One region of the Cloacibacterium sp. Arc13 genome, then DNA from elsewhere that is predicted to be linked to it. Evidence: riboswitches for the same ligand, from Rfam matches in the RefSeq annotation. Region 1 holds a riboswitch; each other region holds the start of a gene.
What was found. A riboswitch is a leader RNA that binds a small molecule or an ion and turns the genes downstream of it on or off. The one in region 1 is predicted to bind S-adenosylmethionine.

Region 1 (4,466 bases):
TCTGCTAATGCTTTTACCATAATCGCATTGTAATCATCATGCTCTGCTTCATATTTTTGTGCCAATTCATCGGTTCCAAAACCTGTAGTCACCGCAAAAGCACCGATGTAGTCTTGTTTTCCTGATGTTTTTGGAGCGATAAAGTCACTCAAAGCCAAATATTCTTTGCCATCAGATTTTTTATGTTGTTGACGAAGCGTTCTGAAAGTGAATGTTTCTTCACCATTTTTCAATTCAATATCATCTTTTTCATTAGAGTTCGCAGGAAAAATTCCGAAAATTGCTTTTGCAGTTAATAATTTTTCATCCACGATTTTCTTCAACATTTTTTGAGCATCTGCAAAAAGTTCTTTTGCGTGTTCTCCTACAATTTCATCTTCTAAAATCTGAGGATATTTACCAAATAAATCCCAACTTCTGAAAAACGGACTCCAATCAATATAAGGAATCAATTCTTCTAAGTTTTGATTTTCAATTAAATGAATACCTAAATTTTTAGGTTCAGAGATGGTCTCATTTTCCCAATCGATTTTGAATTTTTGATTTCTCGCTTCTTCTATCGAAATATATTCTTTGTCAACTTGTCTGTTTAAGAATTTTTCACGGAAATCTGCATAATCTGCTTTGAGTTCAGAAATAAACGCTCCATTTCTATTGCTCAACAAAGAACTTACCACACCAACTGCTCTAGAAGCATCATTTACATGAACCACAGCATTTTTATATTTCGGGTCTATTTTTACGGCAGTATGCGCTTTAGAAGTTGTGGCACCACCAATCATCAATGGGAAATTGAGGTTTTGACGCTCCAGTTCATTGGCAATATGTACCATTTCGTCTAAACTTGGTGTAATCAATCCGCTTAAACCAATCACATCTACTTTTTCTTGAATTGCTGTTTGAATAATTTTTTCGGCAGGAACCATCACTCCTAAATCTACAATTTCGTAATTGTTACAGCCCAAAACTACACTCACAATATTTTTACCAATGTCGTGAACATCGCCTTTTACCGTTGCCATCAATACTTTACCATTGGCTTTTTGTGCAGAATCTTTCTCAGCTTCTATAAACGGTTGAAGATAAGCCACTGCTTTTTTCATCACTCTCGCAGATTTTACCACTTGAGGAAGAAACATTTTTCCACTTCCGAATAAATCTCCCACTACAGACATTCCCGTCATTAGATTTCCTTCAATAACATCCAAAGGTTTTGCCGAAATTTTTCGTGCTTCTTCTACATCTTCCTCAATAAAACGGTCGATTCCTTTTACCAAAGAATGGGTGATTCTGTCTTGCAAAGGCTGATTTCGCCATGCTAAATCTTCTACTTTTTCTTTTTTTACAGATTTATGTTTTTCAGAATAATCCAATAATCTTTCGGTAGCATCATCTCTTCTGTCCAGCATTACATCTTCTACCAACTCCAACAAATCTTTAGGAATTTCGTCGTAAATTTCTAACATGGCAGGGTTTACAATTCCCATATTCATTCCCGCTTTGATGGCGTGATAGAGGAAAACTGAGTGCATCGCTTCTCTTACCGTATCATTTCCCCTAAACGAAAACGAAACGTTAGAAACACCACCAGAAACCGAAACGTAAGGTAAGTTTTCACGAACCCATTTTGTTGCTTCAATGAAATCCAATGCGTTTCTGCGATGTTCTTCCATGCCTGTTGCAACTGGGAAAATATTGAGGTCGAAAATAATGTCTTCCGCAGGAAAACGGACTGTGTTCGTTAAGAGTTTATAACTTCTTTTACAAATTTCTATTCTGCGTTCGTAATTATCAGCCTGTCCATTTTCATCAAAAGCCATTACAACTACTGCAGCACCATATCTTTTAATGGCTTTAGCTTGACGAACAAATTCTTCTTCACCACCTTTTAAACTGATGGAATTGACTACACATTTTCCTTGAACCACTTGCAAACCAGCTTCTAAAATTTCCCATTTAGAAGAATCTATCATCATTGGAATTCTGGAAATATCAGGTTCTGAGGCGATTAAATTCAAGAATTTAACCATGCAATATTTTCCGTCTAAAAGTCCATCATCAAAACAAATGTCTAAAATCTGTGCGCCACCTTCCACTTGATGACGAGCAATTTCTAAAGCTTCAGAAAATTTTTCTTCTTTAATCAATCTGAGAAATTTCTTAGAACCTGCTACATTGGTTCTTTCTCCAATATTGATAAAATTGGATTCTGGAGTTATAATTAAAGGTTCTAGACCCGAAAGTTTTAAATATTTCATATTATAAATGAGATAATTAGTTAATTTGAAAATAAGATAATGCTTGTGAAAAGCATCGCATTAACTCATCATCAAATTATCACATCAACTTTTCTTGGTTGATAATCTTTAACGATTTTTGCGATTGCTGCAATGTGGTCAGGAGTTGTTCCGCAACAACCACCAACGATATTTACCAATCCTTTTTCTGCATATTCACGGATTTGTTCTGCCATAAATTCTGGAGATTCATCGTATTGACCGAAAGCATTCGGTAAACCAGCGTTTGGATAAGCAGAAATGAAAAATTCAGAATTATTAGAAATGGTTTCTAAATAAGGTGTCAATTGTTTCGCTCCTAGAGCACAGTTAAATCCTACACTTAATAAGTTAAGATGAGATATTGAAACCAAAAATGCTTCAGCAGTTTGTCCGCTTAGCGTTCTTCCAGACGCGTCTGTGATGGTTCCAGAAACCATAATTGGAATCTGAATTTTTCTTTCTTCTTGAATTTGGTCTATGGCAAAAAGTGCAGCTTTTGCATTCAAAGTATCAAAAATGGTTTCTACCAAAAGGATATCAGAACCGCCATCTAAAAGTGCTTCTGCTTGTTGTTTGTAAGCAATTCTTAACTCTTCAAAAGTAATGGCTCTGTAACCAGGGTCATTTACATCCGGAGAAAGAGATGCAGTTTTATTAGTAGGGCCAATAGAACCTGCTACAAATCTTGGTTTTTCTGGAGTTAAAGCCGTGAATTCATCACAAACTTTTCTTGCAATTTTTGCGGATTCATAATTCAGTTCATACACCAAATCTTCCATGTGGTAATCTGCCATTGCAATGGTAGTCGCAGAAAAAGTATTGGTTTCGATGATGTCTGCACCAGCTTCTAAATATTTTTTGTGTACCGCTTCAATAGCATGAGGCTGAGTGAGAGAAAGTAAATCATTATTTCCCTTCAATGGAGATTCCCAGTTTTTAAATCTCTCGCCACGATAGTCTTCTTCCGTAAACTGATATCGCTGAAGCATAGTTCCCATAGCTCCGTCTAGAACGAGGATTCTTTGCTGTAAATTTTGATAAAGTATGTCGCTATTTTGCATTTCAATGTGATTAAAAAAATGAAATGCTATAAGAAAAGTTGAGGGACTCAACTGTTTTTATGTGTTATCTATCCCAAAAATGAGTAGAATGTAGCACCTTTTCTCGTTTCAGAAACGCGATAGGTTGCCAAGGTTTCACAGAGTCTAATCTCTCCACCTTTCTTGATAACATTTCGATTGTATGAAAGAACAAATCTTTTGCAAAGCTATATCATTTTTTTCACAATAAGAAATTGTCATTGAAAAAATTAATCTAAATGAAATTTCATAGTTTTTATTTTTTTCTACCTTCGCATCATGTTATTTTAAAAAATAATGGTTATGAATGCTGAAAAACAACGATTACAAGATATAAATTACAGAACTTGGGGACCTTATGTTAGCAATAGACAGTGGGGAAACGTAAGAGAAGATTATTCCTTTGATGGAAATACATGGGGAGCAACTGGTCATGATGATGCAGAAAGCAGAACTTACAGATGGGCAGAAGAAGGAATTGCGGGAATTTCTGATGACAAACAACGTTTGTACTTCGCTTTTTCTTTTTGGAATAAAAAGGATAAAATGGTCAAAGAACGTTTCTTTGGATTGAGCAACCATCAAGGAAATCATGGTGAAGACATTAAAGAAATTTTCTATTATTTAGACAATACGCCTACTCATTCTTACATGAAAATGGTGTACAAATATCCGCAGAATGCCTTTCCTTACGAAGATTTAATCAAGACAAATGCAGAACGAAGCAATAAGGAAACAGAATATGAAATTATAGATACAGGAATTTTTGACCAAAATGAATATTTCGATATTTTTATAGAATATGCCAAAATTCACCATGATGATATTTTAATCAGAGTTACCGTCACCAACCGAAATACAGAAAAAGCACCTTTGGTGATTTTGCCCACACTTTGGTACAGAAATAATTGGAGTTGGGGGTATAATTCTTATAAACCTAATTTTACAACGCGCCATCGTGGTCAAATAGAAATAGAACATGAGAGTTTGGGCATGAAAAAACTTTATTCTCGTGACAAATCCGTGAAAATTCTTTTCTGCGAAAATGAAACCAATACCGAAAAATTATTCGGAAAAAAATCTGAAAATAAATACTTTAAAGATGGAA
Region 2 (4,466 bases), on a different contig from region 1:
ATTTTAAAATTTAATTCTGACATTTTTCTTCTTTTTACTTTTTATAATTGTTGAAATGATTGCTCTAAATCTGCGATAATATCATCTATATGTTCTATTCCTACACTTAATCTAATTTGTCCCGGAGTAATTCCAGCTTTTAATCTTTCTTCGTCTGAAAGTTGTTCGTGTGTGGTAGAAGCTGGATTGATGATAAGCGTTTTAGAATCTCCTACGTTTGCTAAATGTGAAACCAATTGTAAATTATCGATGAATTTAATTGCTGCTTCTTTTCCGCCTTTGATTTCAAAATTAAGTACCCCTCCGAAACCTTTTTTCAAATATTTTTTAGCATTTTCATAATCTGGGAAACTCGGCAAACCTGGATACAATACTTTTTCTACTTTTGGATGATTTTCTAAAAATTCTGCTAATTTCTGAGCATTTTCTACGGTTCTGTCTACTCTCAGCGATAATGTTTCTAAACCTTGAAGCAATAAAAATGAATTGAATGGAGAAATAGCTGGCCCGAAATCTCTAAGACCTTCTACTCTGGCTTTGATGATAAAAGCAATATTTCCAAAAGGTCCATTTACACCGAAAACATCTGAGAAAACCAATCCATGATAACCATCTGAAGGTTCAGAAAACTGTGGAAACTTACCATTTCCCCAATCGAAATTTCCTCCATCTATGATGATTCCGCCAATAGAAGTTCCGTGACCGCCAATCCATTTTGTAGCAGATTCTACCACTACATTTGCGCCATGTTCAATTGGTCTGAACAAATAACCACCTGCTCCAAAAGTATTGTCAACGATTAATGGAATATTATGCTTTTTAGCTACAGCTGAGATTGCATCAAAATCTGCCACATTCAACGTAGGGTTTCCTATGGTTTCTAAATAAATCGCTTTGGTGTTTTCGTTAATCAATTCTTCAAAACTTTCTGGCTCATCGTCTTTAGCAAATTGTGCTTCGATGCCTAATTTTTTGAAAGAAACTTTGAACTGATTATAACTTCCTCCGTACAAATAAGGCGAACTCACGAAATTGTCTCCTGCTTGTAAAATATTGGTAATTGCCAAAAATTGTGCAGCGTGACCAGAAGCGGTAGCCAAAGCTGCTACTCCACCATGAAGTGCAGCCACACGTTTTTCGAAAACATCTGTGGTAGGATTCATGAGTCTGGTGTAGATATTCCCAAATTCTTTTAACCCAAAAAGATTGGCAGCATGTTCTGCACTGTTAAAAGTATAAGACGAAGTTTGGTAAAGCGGCACCGCTCTAGAATTGGTAGTTGGGTCGATTTCTTGACCAGCGTGAAGTTGAAGCGTTTCAAATTTTAAATTGCTCATTTTTTTAATAATTTTTTAATTGTTAAATATTAGAGCAACTTATTTGCAGAAAATTCTTGACGAAAGAGCATAAAAAAACTCTTCCGACAAGTCGAAAGAGTTTTTGATATAGTGTATGACTATTTTAAACTGATTTCAGACTTATCTTTCCCGAATTTCGGGGTTGAATTTGGCACCTTACTCTCATTTCTGTTAGCAGGTTGCCAAGGTTTCGCAGGGTCAATTCCCTCCACCTTTCTTAATAAGTTGCGTGTATAAAAGAACGTTTTTCGTGGTGCAAATATAAAAACAAGTTTTACAGAAAACCAAATTTTTAGAAGAAAAAAATATTTTTCCATTTTAAACAAATCTTAACCAACTGATTAACAGGCAATTTATTGATTTCTATTTTTAACTATTCAATATCAAGATAAGTTTTTTGAAAATTTTATTATCTCATTTTGAGATAATAATAAAAAGTTGTAGTTTTACTGCACCAAAAAATAATTCTTATGTTCAAGAAAATTGCACTTGTTTGCTTAGTCTCGTTAATGAGTTTTCAAGCAAAAGCACAAGAAAAAAAGACACAAATTTATTTAGATGATTCGCAACCTATAGAACTTAGAGTAGAAGACGCGCTTTCTAAAATGACTTTAGAAGAAAAAGTAGCGATGCTTCATGCTCAGTCAAAATTCAGTTCACCAGGTGTTCCAAGATTAGGAATTCCAGAATTTTGGACGACTGATGGACCACACGGAATTCGTCCTGAAGTAAAATGGGATGAATGGGATCAAGCTGGTTGGACCAATGACTCCATCATTGCATATCCTGCGCTTACTGCACTCTCTGCAACTTGGAACAAAAAAATGTCTTGGAATTACGGAAAAGCTCTTGGAGAAGAAGCTCGTTATAGAAAAAAAGATATTCTATTAGGACCAGGTGTAAATATTTACAGGACTCCATTAAACGGTAGAAACTTCGAATATATGGGAGAAGACCCATTTTTATCTTCTAAAATGGTGGTTCCATACATTAAAGGCGTTCAATCTAATGGTGTAGCTGCTTGTGTGAAACATTATGCACTTAATAATCAGGAACAATTTAGACATACCAGCAACGTAATTGTAGATGATAGAGCTCTATATGAAATTTATTTACCTGCCTTCAAAGCAGCTGTACAAGAAGGAGATACTTGGTCTATAATGGGAGCTTATGATATGTACAAAAATCAGTATGCAAGTCAAAATCAATATTTATTAAACGATATTCTGAAAAAAGAATGGGGTTTTAAAGGAGTAGTTATTTCTGATTGGGGTGCTGTAAATGATACTAAACAAGCCATTATGAATGGACTTGACATGGAATTCGGGAGCTGGACAAATGGACTTTCTGAAGGAACCAGCAATGCTTATGACAATTACTATTTAGCACATCCTTATTTAAAACTCATCAAATCTGGTAAAGTAGGAACTAAAGAATTGGATGATAAAGTAAGAAGAATCCTAAGATTGGCTTTCTTTACAACCATGAATAAAAACAAGCCTTTTGGAAATATTGCTTCTGAAGAACACAGAGCGATTGCCAAAGAAATTGGTGAAGAAGGAATTGTATTGCTAAAAAATCAAAAAAATGTATTGCCAATTAACATTGCTAAAACTAAAAAGATTGCTGTAATTGGTGAAAACGCCATCAAAATGATGACTGTAGGCGGTGGTTCTTCTTCATTAAAAGTAAAATATGAAACTTTACCTTTAGACGGAATTAAAGCAAGATTTGGAAAAAATGCAGAAGTAGTTTTTGCTAGAGGTTATGTAGGAGATGTAGGCGGAGAATACAATGGAGTAAAAACAGGAAAAGACCTTACTGATAATCGTTCACAAGCAGAATTAACCAAAGAAGCAGTAGAATTGGCTAAAAATTCTGATTTTGTAATCTTCGTGGGCGGACTTAATAAGAGTGACTTCCAAGACAGTGAAGGAAATGACAGAAAAGATATGGGCTTGCCTTATCATCAAGATGAATTAATTTCAGCTTTGGCTAAAGCAAACAAAAATTTCTCTGTGGTTTTAGTTTCAGGAAATGCTGTAGAAATGCCTTGGGTAAAAGAAGTTCCTAGCATTGTTCAAGCGTGGTATTTAGGTTCAGAAAGCGGTCATGCTATCGCTTCAGTTTTAGCAGGTGACGCTAATCCTTCTGGAAAATTGCCTTTCACTTTCCCTGTGAAATTAGAAGACAATTCAGCGCATCAATTAGGAGAATATCCTGGTAATAAAGAAGAATTAGCTCAAGGAAAAGGAAAAGACCAACAAAACCCTATCAACATAAAATATAATGAAGGTATTTTCGTAGGTTATCGTTGGCATGACACCAAAAATATCAAACCACTTTTCAGTTTCGGGCATGGATTAAGTTACACCACTTTCGAAATTGGTCAAGCTAAAGCAGACAAATCTGTTATTACCGAAGATGAGACTATTACGTTTACAATTCCAGTAAAAAATACAGGCAAAAAAGCAGGTGCAGAAGTGGTTCAATTATACATAAGAGACCTAAAATCTTCTTTGCCAAGACCATTAAAAGAACTGAAAGGCTTTGAAAAAATCTACTTAAATCCAGGTGAACAAAAAGAAGTAACCATTACGATTGACAAATCTGCTTTAAGTTTCTTTGACCCAGTAAAACACGATTGGGTAGCAGAACCTGGTGATTTCGAAGCGCTGATTGGGAATTCTTCAGACGCGATTAAAACGAAAATCAAGTTTTCATTACAATAATTTTTTATTTCTTATTTCTTTAAATCGAAAGGACAACCTCTTTATGAAGTTGTCCTTTTTTATTTTGATAAAAATAATCTAATTATTCTCTAACCAAAGGCATGGTAGAACATCTGAGCAAACCTCCCATTTTAGAAATTTCACGATACGGAATTTCTTCTACCGTAAAACCCCACTCATTTCTCAGAAAGTCATTCATTCTGGTAAAAGTTTCGTCTGAAACTACAACTTCTGGCGAAATAGAGAAAATATTAGGATTCATCTCGAACATTTCTTCTGGTGTAATGTGGAAGCAGTTTTCTTCCCCGAAAATATCTATGATGAGTTGGTAATCACTTTCGTCTACAAAACCGTCTTTATAGATAATACATTTGTC
Region 3 (4,466 bases), on a different contig from region 1:
TGACCACCTTGGTTTTACACTTCTTCGAGTGTTCTTCGAGAATCCTCCCATACTCCTTCGGAAAAAAGGTGCTTTTTCCGAAGAAGACCAAAAGAAGAGTAAAAGAAAACTGGTGGCTGAACATTTCTACGGAAGCTGAGCTTTAAAATATTTCTGGTGGCTGAGCGTAGTCGAAGCCACCGTTTTAAAAAGATAAATATCATTTCTGCCTTCGTGAACTTCGTTCGCAGACCTTCAGTCTGTGCTCAGGCATCGGTTCAGTTAGCAGTTAAGGCATAAATTATATTTCTAAGTCGTTGATTGAGCCTGTCGAAAGCATCGAAGGTGAAAAATTTTCATGTTGCTTTTAAAAATAATTTAGATTCCTACGGAATGACATAGGGAGTGGAAAAAATCATTTTCTTATGCCATGAATTTTGTCTTCTGCCTTCGACAAGTCTGGCATCGGTTCAGAAATTTTTGGCTCACTGAGACAGTCTAAGTGAAATATTGTGGCTTCGACAGGCTCAGCCAACATTGACAGGCTCAGCCAACATCGACAGTTTTAGGCATCAGTTCAAGAATCAGTTGAGTGACCGAGAGTAAAAAAATTAACTGGGAAAGATAATAATGAGTGAATCACCAGTTCCTGCAAATAAGTAATAGAAATATTAAAGCAAAAATGCTTTTTTGCAGATATAGAAAAACTGATGATGTAAATGAGCGACTAATCTTGGCAGCTTTGGTCTGCAAGATTTTTAAAATACTGTACAGGATAAAAGTATTTCTTCCCTATTCTAACAAAGGGAATACTTTTATTGCTTCTCATGCGTTGCAAAGTTTTGTCGCTAAAATTAAAAAGCCTTTTCATGTCCGCATTATCATAAAATAGCGGCTCGCTTAAGCTTTTGGTGTGTCTTTTTTGGTCGGACATAACAATATAAAAACGATTTAATGTTAATTTGATAAGGCATAATTATTAGGTTTTTAATTAATTAATAGTACAATAATAGGTAATATGAAAAAAACTTGCAAACAACATTGATAAAAGTTATTAACAAGTAAGGGTGCAAAAAATTATAATAAAGTTTTATATCTATTGCATTAAAATCCGTGTGCTTTAAAGAACATCTCTGATGTTCCTTTGGGAACTCAAAAACGCTATCATTTCAACAACTCTCCGTGAACCTTGTGATATTAAAACTTTTAACCTAGGAACATAGACGTTGAAAAATTACCTATTTTAATTGATGTCCTAGGAAACCGCAAGCGTAAAAAAAATGAATAACCTTTTCGTTAAAAAAGTCTGCTGTTTAAGCTCGGCATTCTGCCGAGTGAGTTTCAGAGTTTTTAGAAAAGGTTATTCTTTTTTAGCTGAGGATTTCCAGACTTGAACTTTTGGTTCTTTTGTTTCAAGACAAAAGAACATTAAATCTGAAAAGCAGAGTTTATTTGTTGATGCTGTGGCTTCGACAAGCTCAGCCACCAATTTTTCTGTTACACGTTGCCTGAGCCTCCCGAAGGCACCACATTCCTAGACCTTCCCCAAAACATAGAACCCACCACCATTAAGAACAGAAGCCCTAAATAATAAGAATGCGAGAGCATATCCACATAATTGATTTTATTTTTACTGTAACCGATAATCAATAAAACCTGAGCACCATAAGGAAGCAACCCTTGAACGATACACGCAAAAATATCAATCACAGAAGCCATCTTTCGGGCAGGAACTTCAAAACGTTCAGAAATAGGTCTCAACACTTTCCCAGAGATTAAAATCGACACGGTGTTATTGGCAATACAGAGATTTACCAAACCTGTAATCAATCCTGCTCCCAATTGTGCAGATTTGGCTGAGCTAATCTTAGCTTCTATTTTGTTCAATAAATATTGAATTCCCCCTGCTTTTTCTACTAAGGCAGCTAAACCTCCTGTAAGCAAAGACAATAAGAAAATTTCGGTCATAGACGTGAAGCCTTCATAACTGGCTTTGGCAAAACTCAACCATGTAAGGTTTCCTTGCCATAAACCAATGGCTCCCGCTAAAAATATCCCGATGACCAACACAAGAAATACATCTAACCCTAAAAAAGCCAATACCAAAACCACCAAATAGGGGAAAATAAGTTCCCAAGAAATGGGAGTTGGCGTGTAGGCAATGGGCGCAACAGGATTGCTAAATCCTATAATCAATAAAATCACCACCGTTAATACTACAGCAGGGGCAGCCAAATAAAAATTGGTTCTGAACTTATCTTTCATGCTGCTGCCCAACGTTTGAGCTGCTGCAATGGTAGTATCAGAAATCACCGAAAGATTGTCGCCAAACATGGCACCACCCAAAAGACTTGCCCCAATGAGGTTAAGGTCTGCTCCACTTTTTTGAGCCAACTGTATCGCGATAGGCCCTAATGCGACAATAGCACCAACCGAGGTTCCAGAAGACAAGGAAAGAAATGATGCCAAAAGAAAAATCCCTAGAGCATAATAATCTGCAGAGATATAGGTTAGCCCGATATTCACTACCGCATCTACACTGCCTGAAACTTGTGCTACGGTAGAAAAAGCGCCTGCCAATAGATAAATAATACACATGGTCAATACACTGGACTCTCCACAACCGTGTAAAAAAGTTTTGATTTTTTCTTGATGAGGCAACCTAGACATGGCAAAGGCGGCAATAATACCGATACTCACGGCAATAGGCGATGGCAAGGCATAAAAATCTTGCAATACAATTCCGGCACCTAAAAATGTACCTACGAAAATTAAAAAAGGAAGTAAACTGAGAAAATTTGCTTTTGTAGAGTTCATAAAATTTAAAAATTTAACACAGGAACTTTACAAAAGATAGACAACATTTTTTCCAAAAAAGTTTGGCTTATCGCTTTAGCACCTTGCTTGTTGTTGCAGGTTGCTACCTCCCGTAGAGGTTCCTGATAATAGGCGGCAAAAGTAGTCATTATCTTCCAACGAACCAAATACAATCTATCAATCGCCCTCATAGACTATCACCACAGCCTTTTAACTCCCTGATTTCTGAAAATTAAAGAATAAAAATTTCCTTTCCATTTCCTTTTTTATATTATTAAACTAACAATTATATTTTTACATTTAATTTATTTTAATTTAAGTAACCTTTATATTTATTTTTTTGCTAAATTTGTTATATAAACTTATATAAATTTTTTATGATAAAAAATCTTATCACTTTAGTAGCTCTTGTATTAAGTTCATACATTTATTGTCAAACGGATTTAGATTTTAGAGGGGACCGTCTAATGGAAAACATGTGGTTCAAAACAATTGGGAAAGATAATCTCTCAGAATTAGAAGGTAGCCCATATTTTACTAAAGATTTTGTAGCGAGCAAAATATCAGAATATCCTGATCAAGTAATGACAAGATATGACATGTATAATGATAACATTGAATTTCTTAAAAATGGAAAACCATTCATTTTGCCAAAAACAGCAAATTATGACACTATTCTATTAACTTTAACTGGCAAAAAGTTAAAACTTATTGATACGGGATATTATTTTATAGTGTATGAAGGAAAAAAATATAATGTATTTAAAAAAATTAAAAGTAAATTTCAGCCCTTTGAAAAGGCCAAAAATGGTTATACAGAAGATAAACAAGCTATGTTTTATAACTTACCAGAGACTTTTTTTATCATACTCAATGATAAACTAACGGCATTACCAAAAAATAAGAATTCTTTTGCAAGTCTTTTTCCAGAAAAAGAAAAAAATATACTGAAAGTAATCAAAAAAAATAAAATAAATCTCGATAATGAAGAGGGATTAAGAATGATCTTTCAATATATAGAGAATTAAATTAAACAATAATATCAAAGAGCATGTTTTAAAAAGAAAGTTTTTTTGAGAAAATCCCTTCCCTACCCTTTTTTACTAATCTGAAGAAATGTAAAGATTTTTTAGTGTCAAGAATCTTTAATATGAAGTAAAACTTGTTGTGCATTTAGCACAAATTAATTTTTAATTTATTCAAACTTCTTTTAAATATGAAAAATTTAGGTATTGAATCATCGTAAAAGAATTTATTTTAGACACTATTCTTGTTGCTAAACCTTGAAATGTTTTTGCAAAGTTTTTGTTGTTGTTTGTGAACTGTCCACATAAATGCGAAATCTTGGTTTCAACCCTCTTTCTGTTTTTTGATTTCATTATTGAAAGTTTTACAAAATTATGTTGGTTTTTACACATCGGGCCTGAAAAATTTATCATAGAATAGTTGAACGAATCCATTTTAACTTCTTTGTTGAAATATCCTCTATCTCCTATTAAAAAGCAATTCTAAAAATTTTCTTTAATATCATTTAATAAACAAGACATTTACCGTCTAAAAATCGAAAGAATGAAAAATTCCTTTCTTCTAGAAAATCAGATGAAATTTATCTCCAAAATATATTGACTTCTGTGCGGCATAATATCCAAATGAAGGTTTAATTTCATATG

Region 2: linked by a shared signal. The riboswitch ahead of QO190_RS11830 (O-acetylhomoserine aminocarboxypropyltransferase/cysteine synthase family protein) and the one ahead of QO190_RS08025 (homocysteine S-methyltransferase family protein) in region 1 are both predicted to bind S-adenosylmethionine.
Region 3: linked by a shared signal. The riboswitch ahead of QO190_RS02940 (Na+/H+ antiporter NhaC family protein) and the one ahead of QO190_RS08025 (homocysteine S-methyltransferase family protein) in region 1 are both predicted to bind S-adenosylmethionine.

The regions. Positions count from the first base shown of each region.
Region 1 covers NZ_JASMRM010000008.1:134,652-139,117, reverse strand. The annotation lists gene metH (methionine synthase) at 1-2,258, opposite strand, end outside; gene QO190_RS08025 (homocysteine S-methyltransferase family protein) at 2,330-3,340, opposite strand; SAM riboswitch class I at 3,402-3,512, opposite strand; gene QO190_RS08020 (glucosidase) at 3,662-4,466, shown strand, end outside.
Region 2 covers NZ_JASMRM010000018.1:26,670-31,135, forward strand. The annotation lists gene QO190_RS11825 (OsmC family protein) at 1-23, opposite strand, end outside; gene QO190_RS11830 (O-acetylhomoserine aminocarboxypropyltransferase/cysteine synthase family protein) at 42-1,337, opposite strand; SAM riboswitch class I at 1,476-1,585, opposite strand; gene QO190_RS11835 (glycoside hydrolase family 3 C-terminal domain-containing protein) at 1,829-4,090, shown strand; gene QO190_RS11840 (dimethylarginine dimethylaminohydrolase family protein) at 4,173-4,466, opposite strand, start outside.
Region 3 covers NZ_JASMRM010000002.1:213,362-217,827, reverse strand. The annotation lists gene QO190_RS02945 (helix-turn-helix domain-containing protein) at 707-913, opposite strand; gene QO190_RS02940 (Na+/H+ antiporter NhaC family protein) at 1,477-2,796, opposite strand; SAM-I-IV-variant riboswitch at 2,833-2,930, opposite strand; gene QO190_RS02935 (hypothetical protein) at 3,174-3,824, shown strand.